Regions from separate parts of the Micromonospora aridisoli genome, predicted to be linked through region 2. Evidence: predicted binding sites of a transcription regulator. Region 2 holds the regulator's gene; the other holds the start of a gene.

Region 1 (5,283 bases), on a different contig from region 2:
AACGGCCGCCGCGAGCGCCTTCAGGTCGAGATCGCCGGTGACCGGCACCACCGCGACGGTCAACGCCCCGTCGACCTCGGTGACCAGGGTCTTGAAGACCCGCTCCGGCGCCACCGCGAGCGCCGCCGCGACCAGCGCCCCGTAGTTGGCCTCGTCCGGGGAGACGTCGTACGGGTGGGTGCGATGGTCGATCCTCCGCTGCGTCAACAGCGCGGTCGCCGGGGTGCCACGTCCCGCCATGCCCGCCAAGCTAGCCCCGGCCCGATGCCCGAGCCAGAGCCTTCTCAGCCGGTGGTTCGGTCCGGGCTCGGAATCAGACCACCGGGCGGCAGACCAGCACCGTCGGGGCGGCGGCCACCCGGGTGAGCACCAGGCTGGCCGGCTGGTCGCCGGCCAGCCACAGGTCGCGCCGGAGCCGCTCGGGCTCCAGCGCGGACCCGCGCTTGAGGATCTCCACCCGGCCGACCCGCCGCTCCCGCAGCAGCGCCCGCAGCCGCTTGAGGGAGAACGGCAGCACGTCGATCACCTCCAGGCAGCGGGCGTACGGCGTGGGCTGCGCCCGGTCGGCGTAGAGGTAGGCGATGGTCGGGTCGGCCAACGTGGCGTCCAGGTCGGCGGCCAGCTCGGCCACCAGGTGGGCCCGGACCACCGCCGGATCCGGGTCGTAGACGAAGCGCCGTACCGGTCCGACCGGCGCTTCGGCCGCCCCCTCGCCGGTGAGCTGGTACGCGGCTCGGGCGCTGCCGTCGGTGCGGTGCGTCCCGCCGCCGGCCGGGTGATAAGAAGGGGCCCCTGCTCTACCGGAGGCGTTAATAAGGGGCCCTTCCTTCAGCACGGTCGCGCGGCGGGGGACCTCGGCCAGGTTGCCGCACCAGAGGGCGGCCTCGACCAGGTCGCCGTCGACGCTGACCCACTCGGCCTCGGTTCCCGGCGGAATCAGCGCGTGGTCGAGGCCCGGCGCGACCTTCACCACCGTGCGCGGCACCCGCTCGGCCAGGCCAGTGACGAAGTCCCACGGCGGCGAGTACGAGTTGGGGTCGAAGATCCGGCGACCGGTGCCGGCCCGGCGGCGGGCCGGGTCGCAGAAAACCGCCTCGACCCGGGTCACATCGAACGCGGTCGCGTCGCCGCACTCGACGGTGAGGAGGTCGGTCAGCCCGGCGGCCCGGGCGTTCTCCTCGGCCAGCGCGGCGGTGAGCGGGTCGGCCTCCACCGCGTACACCCGGATGCCGGCGCGGGCGGCGGCGAGTGCGTCCGCGCCCAGCCCGCAGCCCAGGTCGGCCAGGCTGGTCACCCCGGCGGCGCGCAACCGCCGCGCGCGCCGGTCCGCGACCACCCGCCGGGTCGCCTGCTCCAGGCCCGGCCGGGTGAAGAACATGCCGGCCGCCGCCGGCCCGAACTTGCCCGTCGCCCGGCGGCGCAGTTCCGCCTGGGTCAGCGCCGCCGCCGCGAGCTCGGCGGGCACCCCCGCCGAGCGCAGCGCCGCCGCCGCGACCAGCGGGTCGCCACCGGCCACCCGGGCCGCCGCGTCGAGCGCGGCCGACCCCTCGGGCGTACGCAACGCGGCGAGCTGCTCCAGATCCACCCGCCCATTCTTCCGTCCCACCCGACTGCCCGAGGCGCCCGCCCGTGCGCGGCGTGATCGTCTGCACTTCAGTGAGTCGACACGCCGAGGTCCGAGTCACTGGAGGGCAGACGATCAATGTGCGGCCGACCGGGCTCGGCGGGGTGGCCGGCGGCGGGGGTGGGGATCAGTTGGTGGTGTGGTGGGTGGTGATGAAGGCGCGCCAGGCGGTCGGGGTGAAGGCGAGTACCGGGCCGGCCGGGTCCTTGCTGTCGCGTACGGCGACCACGCCGGGCAGGTTGTCGGCGACCTCGACGCAGGCGCCGCCGTTGCTGTTGCTGCGGGAGGACTTGCGCCAGGCGGCACGGGTCAGGTCCATGACTTCGCCACTTCCTCGATCAGGCGGGCGGACTGCCGGCGCGGCAGCGCCTCACCGGCCACAGTCTCCCAGCGTCGCCCCAGGGCGGCAAGGTCGTTCGGGCTGTCCACGGTGTGCCCCCGGAGCTGGTTGTCCAGGTGCGCCACCTCGGTGCCGTCGACGAGCCGGGCCAGTACGAAAGGGCCGTTGAGTCCGACGTACCACGGGGTCTCGGCCGGCACGATCCGCACCTGGACGTGCGGGCGGTCGGCGAGGCTGCGCAGGTGCTCCAACTGCTCGCGCATGGTCGCGCGCTCGCCGACCTGCCGGCGCAGCACCTGCTCGTCGAGCACCGCGACGAGCTGCGGCGGCTCCTCGCGGGCGAGCACCTCCTGGCGGGCCATCCGGGCCAGCACCCGCTTCTCGATCTGCTCGTCGGTCAGCGGCGGGCCGGCCCGCAGCATGGCCCGCGCGTACGTCTCGGTCTGGAGCAGGCCCGGCACCACGGCCGGGTCGTACCAGCGCAGCGCGACCGCCTCCCGCTCGATCTCGCCCCACGGCCGGAACCAGTCCGGCTCGGCGTGCAGCCGGATCAGCTCCAGCATCCCGACGAAGAGGCCGCCGGTTTCCAGCACCTTGTCGAAGCGGGCCAGGTAGTCGGCGCTGAGCTGGTTCGGGCCGATCTCCATCGCGCTCACCGCCGACGGTGAGTAGTTGATCATCTTGCTCAGCTCCTCCTGGCTGAGCCCGCGCACCTTGCGGGCCCGGCGCAACTGGTCGCGCAGGAACCCCAGGGTTGGTACGTCCGCCATCTGTCCGCCCTCCGTGACGTGGTCGCGCCGGAGAGTAAGGGTGGACCGGTCGGTGGGGAAGTGACTGTTGGCGTGTTGCGGCAAACCCTGGAGGAACGCTGGCGCACCGGGTCGGAAGGGTGGCGGGGCGAGGGTGGGACGGTGGTGCGCGCGGGTGCGAGAGACTGCGACACGAGGCGCCGGATTGGCACTCTCCTTGACGGAGTGCTAGCCGAGGAATAACCTGCGATTAGCACTCTCACCCTGAGGGTGCCAACGCCCGGGCCCTGGTGTCCGGGGGTTGAACGCCAGGCGGACCGGCACCCGCGACGACGGCCCCGCCCGGTGGCATGTGGCAGATTGACGCCGGTCGGCATGCCGATCGGCAACGAAACCAAGTACCCCAGGAGGGTATGCCCGTGACTACCGCGACCAAGGTTGCGATCAAGCCGCTCGAGGACCGCATCGTGGTCCAGGCGAACGAGGCCGAGACCACCACCGCCTCGGGCATCGTGATCCCCGACACCGCCAAGGAGAAGCCGCAGGAGGGCACCGTCCTCGCTGTCGGCCCGGGCCGGATCGACGACAAGGGCAACCGCGTGCCGATCGACGTCTCCGTCGGCGACACCGTCCTCTACTCGAAGTACGGCGGCACCGAGGTCAAGTACGCCGGCGAGGAGTACCTGGTGCTCTCCGCCCGCGACGTCCTCGCGGTCATCGAGAAGTAAGACAGACCGATCAGTGTCGTTGCCCCGGTCCGGCTCGCCGGGCCGGGGCAACGTCGCTTCGAAGGGACATTCATGGCGAAGATCCTGAGCTTCTCGGACGACGCCCGGCACCTGCTGGAGCACGGTGTCAACGCGCTCGCGGACGCGGTCAAGGTCACCCTCGGGCCGCGCGGGCGCAACGTCGTCCTCGACAAGAAATTCGGTGCGCCGACGATCACCAACGATGGCGTGACCATCGCCAAGGAGATCGAGCTCACCAACCCGTACGAGAACCTGGGCGCGCAGCTGGTCAAGGAGGTGGCGACCAAGACCAACGACGTCGCCGGCGACGGGACCACCACCGCGACCGTGCTGGCCCAGGCCATGGTCCGTGAGGGCCTGCGCAACGTCACCGCCGGCGCCAACCCGGCCGGCCTCAAGCGGGGCATCGACGCGGCCGCCACCAAGGTTTCCGAGGCGCTGCTCGACAAGGCCGTCGAGGTCTCCGACAAGAAGTCGGTGGCGCACGTCGCGACGATCTCCGCGCAGGACGCCACCATCGGCGAGCTGATCGCCGAGGCGATGGAGAAGGTCGGCCGTGACGGTGTGATCACCGTCGAGGAGGGCTCGGTCCTGCAGACCGAGCTGGACGTCACCGAGGGCCTCCAGTTCGACAAGGGCTTCATCTCGCCGAACTTCGTCACCGACGCGGAGGCGCAGGAGTCGGTCCTGGAGGACGCTTACGTCCTCATCACCACGCAGAAGATCTCCGCGATCGAGGAGCTGCTGCCGCTGCTGGAGAAGGTTCTCCAGAACAACAAGCCGCTGCTCATCATCGCCGAGGACGTCGAGGGTCAGGCGCTGTCCACCCTGGTGGTCAACGCCATCCGCAAGACCCTCAAGGTCTGCGCGGTCAAGGCCCCCGGCTTCGGCGACCGCCGCAAGGCGATGCTCCAGGACATGGCGATCCTCACCGGCGCCGAGCTGGTCGCCCCCGAGTTGGGCTACAAGCTCGACCAGGTCGGCCTGGAGGTGCTGGGCAGCGCCCGACGCATCGTGGTCGACAAGGAGAACACCACCATCGTCGACGGTGGTGGCCAGGCCAGCGAGGTGGCCGACCGGGTCGCCCAGATCCGCAAGGAGATCGAGGCCTCGGACTCCGAGTGGGACCGGGAGAAGCTCGCCGAGCGGCTGGCCAAGCTCTCCGGCGGTGTCGCGGTGGTCAAGGTCGGCGCGGCCACCGAGGTCGAGATGAAGGAGCGCAAGCACCGCATCGAGGATGCCATCGCCGCGACCAAGGCCGCGGTCGAGGAGGGCACGGTGCCCGGTGGCGGTGCCGCCCTGGCGCAGATCCTGCCGGTGCTCGACGACGACCTCGGCTTCACCGGCGACGAGAAGGTCGGCGTGTCGATCGTGCGCAAGGCGCTGGTCGAGCCGCTGCGCTGGATCGCCCAGAACGCCGGCCACGACGGCTACGTGGTCGTCCAGACGGTCACCGGCAAGGAGTGGGGCCACGGCCTCGACGCCGCCGTCGGTGAGTACGTCGACCTGGCCAAGTCCGGCATCATCGACCCGGTCAAGGTGACCCGCAACGCGGTCACCAACGCCGCCTCGATCGCCGGTCTGCTGCTCACCACCGAGAGCCTCGTGGTGGAGAAGCCGGCCGAGCCGGAGCCTGCCGCGGGCGGCCACGGCCACTCGCACGGCCACGGTCACAGCCACCAGCACGGCCCGGGCTTCTGAGCCTGCCGTACGCCGGAAGTGGGGCGCACCGTCGACAAGACGGCGCGCCCCACGCGCTTTGCGCCGGGTGCCCGGCGGTGTAACGGAGGGCCCGGGTACCGGTGACGCAAGGTCACGAAC
Region 2 (5,283 bases):
CCCGGGTGGACACCGTCTTCGTCGGCGGCGGCACCCCCACCCTGCTGCCCACCGACGACCTGGCCCGGATCCTCGACGCGATCGACCGGACCTGGGGGCTGGCGGCCGACGCGGAGGTGACCACCGAGGCGAACCCGGAATCGGTGACCCCCACCTCCCTGAAGGAGCTGCGCGCGGCCGGGTACACCCGGATCTCGCTGGGCATGCAGTCGGCCGCTCCCGGGGTGCTCGCCGTGCTCGACCGCCGACACAGCGCCGGGCGGGCCACGGCCGCCGCCCTGGAGGCCCGCGACGCCGGCTTCGACCACGTCAACCTCGACCTGATCTACGGGACGCCGGGGGAGCGGGCCGAGGACTTCGCCGCCTCGTTGGCGCAGGTGGTGGCCGCCGGAGTGGACCACGTCAGCGCGTACGCCCTGATCGTCGAGGACGGCACCCGGCTGGCCGCCCGGATGCGCCGCGGCGAGCTGCCGTATCCGGACGAGGACGTGGCGGCGGACCGTTACCTGGCCGCCGAGGCCGCCCTCGTCGCGGCCGGCTTCTCCTGGTACGAGGTCTCCAACTGGGCCCGCACGCCGGAGGCCCGCTGCCGGCACAACCTGCTCTACTGGACCGGCGGCGACTGGTGGGGCCTCGGGCCGGGGGCGCACAGCCACGTCGGTGGGGTGCGCTGGTGGAACGTCAAGCATCCGGCCGCGTACGCCCGGCGCCTCGCCACCGGCCAGTCACCCGGACAGGCCCGGGAGGTGCTCACCGGCGACGAGGCGCACATGGAGGAGGTCATGCTCCGGTTGCGGCTGGCCTCCGGCCTGCCGCTGGACGTGCTGACCGACGCCGGACGGGCGGGCGCGGCGCGGGCGGTGGCCGAGGGCCTGCTCGCCGAGCCGGCGCACGTCGCCGGCCGCGCCGAACTCACCCTGCGCGGCCGGCTGCTCGCCGACGCCGTGGTCCGCGACCTGCTTCCCTGATCCCCGTCACCAGGGCTGCCCCGCCTGGGTCAGCGCTTCACGAACGAGTAGCTCATCGGGTACTGGTAGAGCACCCCGTCGTTGGCCTTGACCCCGCCGATGATGCCGAAGATCACCGGCACGATCAGGACCAGGATCGGCACGAAGAACAGGATGCCGCAGGTGATCGTGGCCAGCACCCAGCTCAGCACGCCGGCGATGGCCCAGGTGAGCTGGAAGTTCAGCGCGGCCACGGAGTGCGCCCGGACGATGGGGGACTGCTGCCCCCGGGTCATCATCGCGATCAGCGGTGCGACCCAGCCGAAGAGGCCGCCACCGACGACCACCCCGAGTGGGCCGCCGAAGTGGGCGATCAGCACCCAGGTCTTGTCCTCGTTGTTGGCGTAGCCACCACCCGGGGCGCCGTAACCGCCGGTCGGGTAGCCGACACCGCCCGCGCCGGGCGGGGGCGGATAACCACCGGGCGGGGGATAGCCGCCGGGCGGGGGGTAGCCGGCCGGCGGCGGCTGGTCGCCGGTGGGGGGTGGATAGCCGCCGGGCGGGGGATAGCCGCCCTGGCCAGGAGAACCGGACAGTGGTGTCGTGGGTTCGTCGCCGGAGTCTGGGGGACGAGGTGGTTCAGTCATGGACGTCACCGTAGGTGTCATCGGCAACGGCGCACCAGAGCGACACCGGCGAGTGTCAACCCGCCGATCGGCTGGATGAGGGGCGTGCTGACTTGATCATCGCGTTGACGGGGGCCCCGACGTAGACTGGCACTCGCTACAGTCGAGTGCCAGAGTGTTCCTCTGAAGGCCGTGACGCCGAGGGCTGACCTGCGACAGGAGGTGGGGAGAATGGGTCTGGACGACCGCAAGCTCGCCGTGCTCCGGGCGATCGTCGAGGACTATGTCGCCACCCAGGAGCCGGTCGGCAGCAAGTCGTTGGTCGAACGGCACCAGCTCGGTGTCTCACCGGCGACGGTCCGCAACGACATGGCCGTGCTGGAGGAGGAGGGCTACATCCGCCAGCCGCACACCAGCGCGGGGCGGGTGCCCACCGACCGTGGCTACCGGCTCTTCGTCGACCGGCTGAGCCGGGTCAAGCCGCTCAGCCCGGCCGAGCGCCGGGCGATCGAGCGCTTCCTGGCCGGCGCCGTCGACCTCGACGATGTCGTGCACCGCACGGTGCGGCTGCTGGCGCAGCTGACCCGGCAGGTCGCCGTCGTGCAGTACCCGAGCCTGGCCCGCTCCCGGGTGCGTCACCTGGAACTCGTGCCGATCTCCACCACGCGGCTGATGCTGGTGATGATCGCCGACACCGGCCGGGTCGAGCAGCGGCTGGTCGAGCTGCCCGCGCCGGTCCTCGCCGACGATGTTCTCGACCTGCGCCGGCTGGTCAACGAGAAGCTGGTCGGCGTCCGCCTGTCGGAGACCCCGCCGCTGGTGCAGGCCCTCATCGACGAGTCCGTGCCGCACCTGCGTCCGGCCATGACGACCCTGTCCACCGTGCTGCTGGAGACGCTGGTCGAGCGGCACGAGGAGCGGCTCGCCCTGGCCGGCACCGCCAACCTGACCCGGGGCGGCCTGCTCGACTTCCAGGGTTCCCTGCGTCCCATCCTCGAAGCGCTCGAGGAGGAGGTCGTGCTGCTCAAGCTCATCGGGGAGGTCGAGCCGAGCACCCTGCGGGTGCGCATCGGCGACGAGAACGAGATCGACAACCTGCGGGCGGCATCCGTGGTCAGCACCGGGTACGGCCCGGGCGCGACCATCGTCGGGGGGATGGGTGTGTTGGGACCGACTCGGATGGACTACCCCGGAACCATCGCCACGGTGAGGGCCGTGGCACGCTACGTGGGCGAGCTGCTGGCCCAGAACTGACCAGTCAGGGCCGACGGCAGGCTGCCGCCACCGAACGGCGTAACTCGAGACGAACACGAGGACACGGAACGCAGTGGCCAGGGACTACTACGGCATTCTCGGCGTGAGCAAGGGTGCCTCCGATGACGAGATCAAGCGCGCCTACCGCAAGCTGGCGCGCCAGTTCCACCCGGACGTGAATCCGGATCCGGAGGCGCAGGAGAAGTTCAAGGACATCAACGCCGCGTACGAGGTCCTCTCGGACGATCGGAAACGGCAGATCGTCGACCTGGGCGGGGACCCGCTGGCACCGGGCGGAGGCGGGCCCGGCGGTCCGGGCGGCCCCGGCGGGGCCGGGCCCTTCGTCGGCTTCCAGGACATCATGGACGCGTTCTTCGGCGGCGCCACTGGCGCCGGACGGGGCCCGCGACCGCGTACCCGCCCCGGTGCCGACGCCATCCTGCGGCTGGAACTCGATCTCCAGGAGACCGCCTTCGGCGTCGAGGCGCCGATCACCGTCGACACCGCCGTGCTCTGCACCACCTGCTCCGGCGCCGGCACCGCCGCCGGCACCCACCTGGCCACCTGCGAGGCGTGCGGCGGCCGGGGCGAGGTGCAGTCGGTGCAGCGCACCTTCCTCGGCCAGGTGGTCTCCGCCCGGCCGTGCACGGTCTGCCAGGGCTACGGCACCACCATCCCGCACCCCTGCCCGACCTGTGCCGGAGACGGCCGGGTGCGCACCCGCCGCTCGCTGACCGTCAAGATCCCCGCCGGGGTGGAGGACGGCATGCGGATCCGCCTCGCCCAGCAGGGTGAGGTCGGCCCGGGCGGCGGCACCGCCGGGGACCTCTACGTCGAGATCCACGAGCGGCCACACGACGTCTTCTCCCGCAAGGGCGACGACCTGCACTGTCGGGTCACCGTGCCGATGACCGCCGCCGCGCTCGGCACCCGGCTGACGATCAAGACGCTGGACAGCGAGGAGCCGGTCGACGTCAAGCCGGGCACCCAGCCGGGCAGCACCCTGCGGCTACGCGCCCGCGGCGTACCCCATCTGCGTGGCACCGGCCGGGGCGACCTCTACGTCCACCTGGACGTGCGTACCCCCACCAAGCTCGACGCCGAGCAGGAGCGGATGCTGCGCGAGTTCGCCAAGACCCGCGGTGAGGAGGTCGCCGAGCTGACCAAGCAGGGCGGCTTCTTCTCCCGGATGCGCGACGCCTTCAACGGCCACGCCTGACGTGTCCGCCCCGCTGTTCCTGGTCGAGTCGCTGCCGACCACGGCCTCGATGGTGCTGGACGGCCCCGAGGGGCACCACGCCGCCACCGTGCAACGGCTGCGGGTGGGTGAGCAGGTGCTGCTCGCCGACGGCCACGGCGGCACCGCCACCGCCGTGGTCACCGCCGTCGGCCGGGGCACCCTCGACCTCGACCTGACCGACCGGGGGTACGTCGACGCGGCGAACCCCCGGCTGGTGGTGGTCCAGGGCATCGCCAAGGGCGATCGGGGCGAGCTGGCCGTGCAGGCGATGACCGAGGTCGGCGTCGACGAGATCGTGCCCTGGGCGGCGGGCCGTTCGGTGGTGCAGTGGCGCGGCGACCGGGGCGTACGGGCCCGGGAGAGGTGGGTCAACACCGCCCGGGAGGCCGCGAAGCAGGCCCGCCGGGCATGGCTGCCGGTGGTGGCGGGAGCGCCGGACGAGGCCACCGCCTCGGTGGCCCGCCGGATCGCCGGGGCGGCGGCCGGGTACGTCCTGCACGAGGAGGCGGCCGACCGGCTCACCACCGCCGAGCTGCCCGACAACGGCGAAATCGTGCTGGTGGTGGGCCCGGAGGGTGGCATCACGCCGGCCGAGCTGTCGGCCTTCCGGGAGGCCGGTGCACACCCGGTGCGGCTCGGCCCGTCGGTGTTGCGTACCTCCACCGCCGGCGTGGCCGCCCTGGCGGTCCTCGCCACCCGCCTGTCGCGCTGGTGACCGCCGCGCCGCTCAGGTAACTGTTAAGAAGGGGCCCCTTCCATACCGGAGACGATAAGAAGGGGCCCTTCCTTACACTGCCCGGATGGGAAGCGACTGTCTGTTCTGCCGCATCGTCGCCGGTGAGATTCCGGCCACCGTGGTCCGTGAGACGCCCACCACGCTCGCCTTCCGCGACATCGACCCGAAGGCGCCGGTCCACGTGCTGGTCATTCCGAAGGAGCACTACGCGGACGTGGCTACCCTCGGTCAGGGTGATCCGACCCTGGCCGGCGAGGTGCTGGCCACGGCCGCCGCGGTGGCCGAGGACGAGGGCCTGCTCGGCGACGGGTTCCGGTTGATGTTCAATACCGGGGCGTACGGCGGCCAGGAGGTCTTCCACGTGCACGCGCACGTACTGGGCGGTGCGCCGCTCGGCCCGATGCTGGCCCGGAGCCTCGGGTGACCTCGGCCGGCGGCCGCACCGCCGCCGGCCACCTGGACCGGATGGTGCGGCAGGTG

What was found. Region 2 encodes HrcA, which represses chaperone genes, less so after heat shock. Its sites were predicted from a motif close to GGTTNGCACNCTCNNNNNGAGNGTGCNAACC; they were not measured.
Region 1: a site for HrcA is predicted at 2,962-2,992, ahead of groES (co-chaperone GroES). Genes of this name have one in related genera too.

The regions. Positions count from the first base shown of each region.
Region 1 is NZ_JAXCFK010000010.1:287,075-292,357, reverse strand. It holds gene ybaK (Cys-tRNA(Pro) deacylase) at 1-240, opposite strand, end outside; gene SM447_RS22035 (THUMP-like domain-containing protein) at 314-1,585, opposite strand; gene SM447_RS22030 (DUF397 domain-containing protein) at 1,752-1,943, opposite strand; gene SM447_RS22025 (helix-turn-helix domain-containing protein) at 1,934-2,734, opposite strand; gene groES (co-chaperone GroES) at 3,127-3,441, shown strand; gene groL (chaperonin GroEL) at 3,514-5,163, shown strand.
Region 2 is NZ_JAXCFK010000016.1:54,254-59,536, forward strand. It holds gene hemW (radical SAM family heme chaperone HemW) at 1-968, shown strand, start outside; gene SM447_RS26450 (DUF4870 domain-containing protein) at 998-1,594, opposite strand; gene hrcA (heat-inducible transcriptional repressor HrcA) at 1,805-2,827, shown strand; gene dnaJ (molecular chaperone DnaJ) at 2,901-4,046, shown strand; gene SM447_RS26465 (16S rRNA (uracil(1498)-N(3))-methyltransferase) at 4,048-4,782, shown strand; gene SM447_RS26470 (histidine triad nucleotide-binding protein) at 4,868-5,227, shown strand; gene SM447_RS26475 (serine hydrolase domain-containing protein) at 5,269-5,283, shown strand, end outside.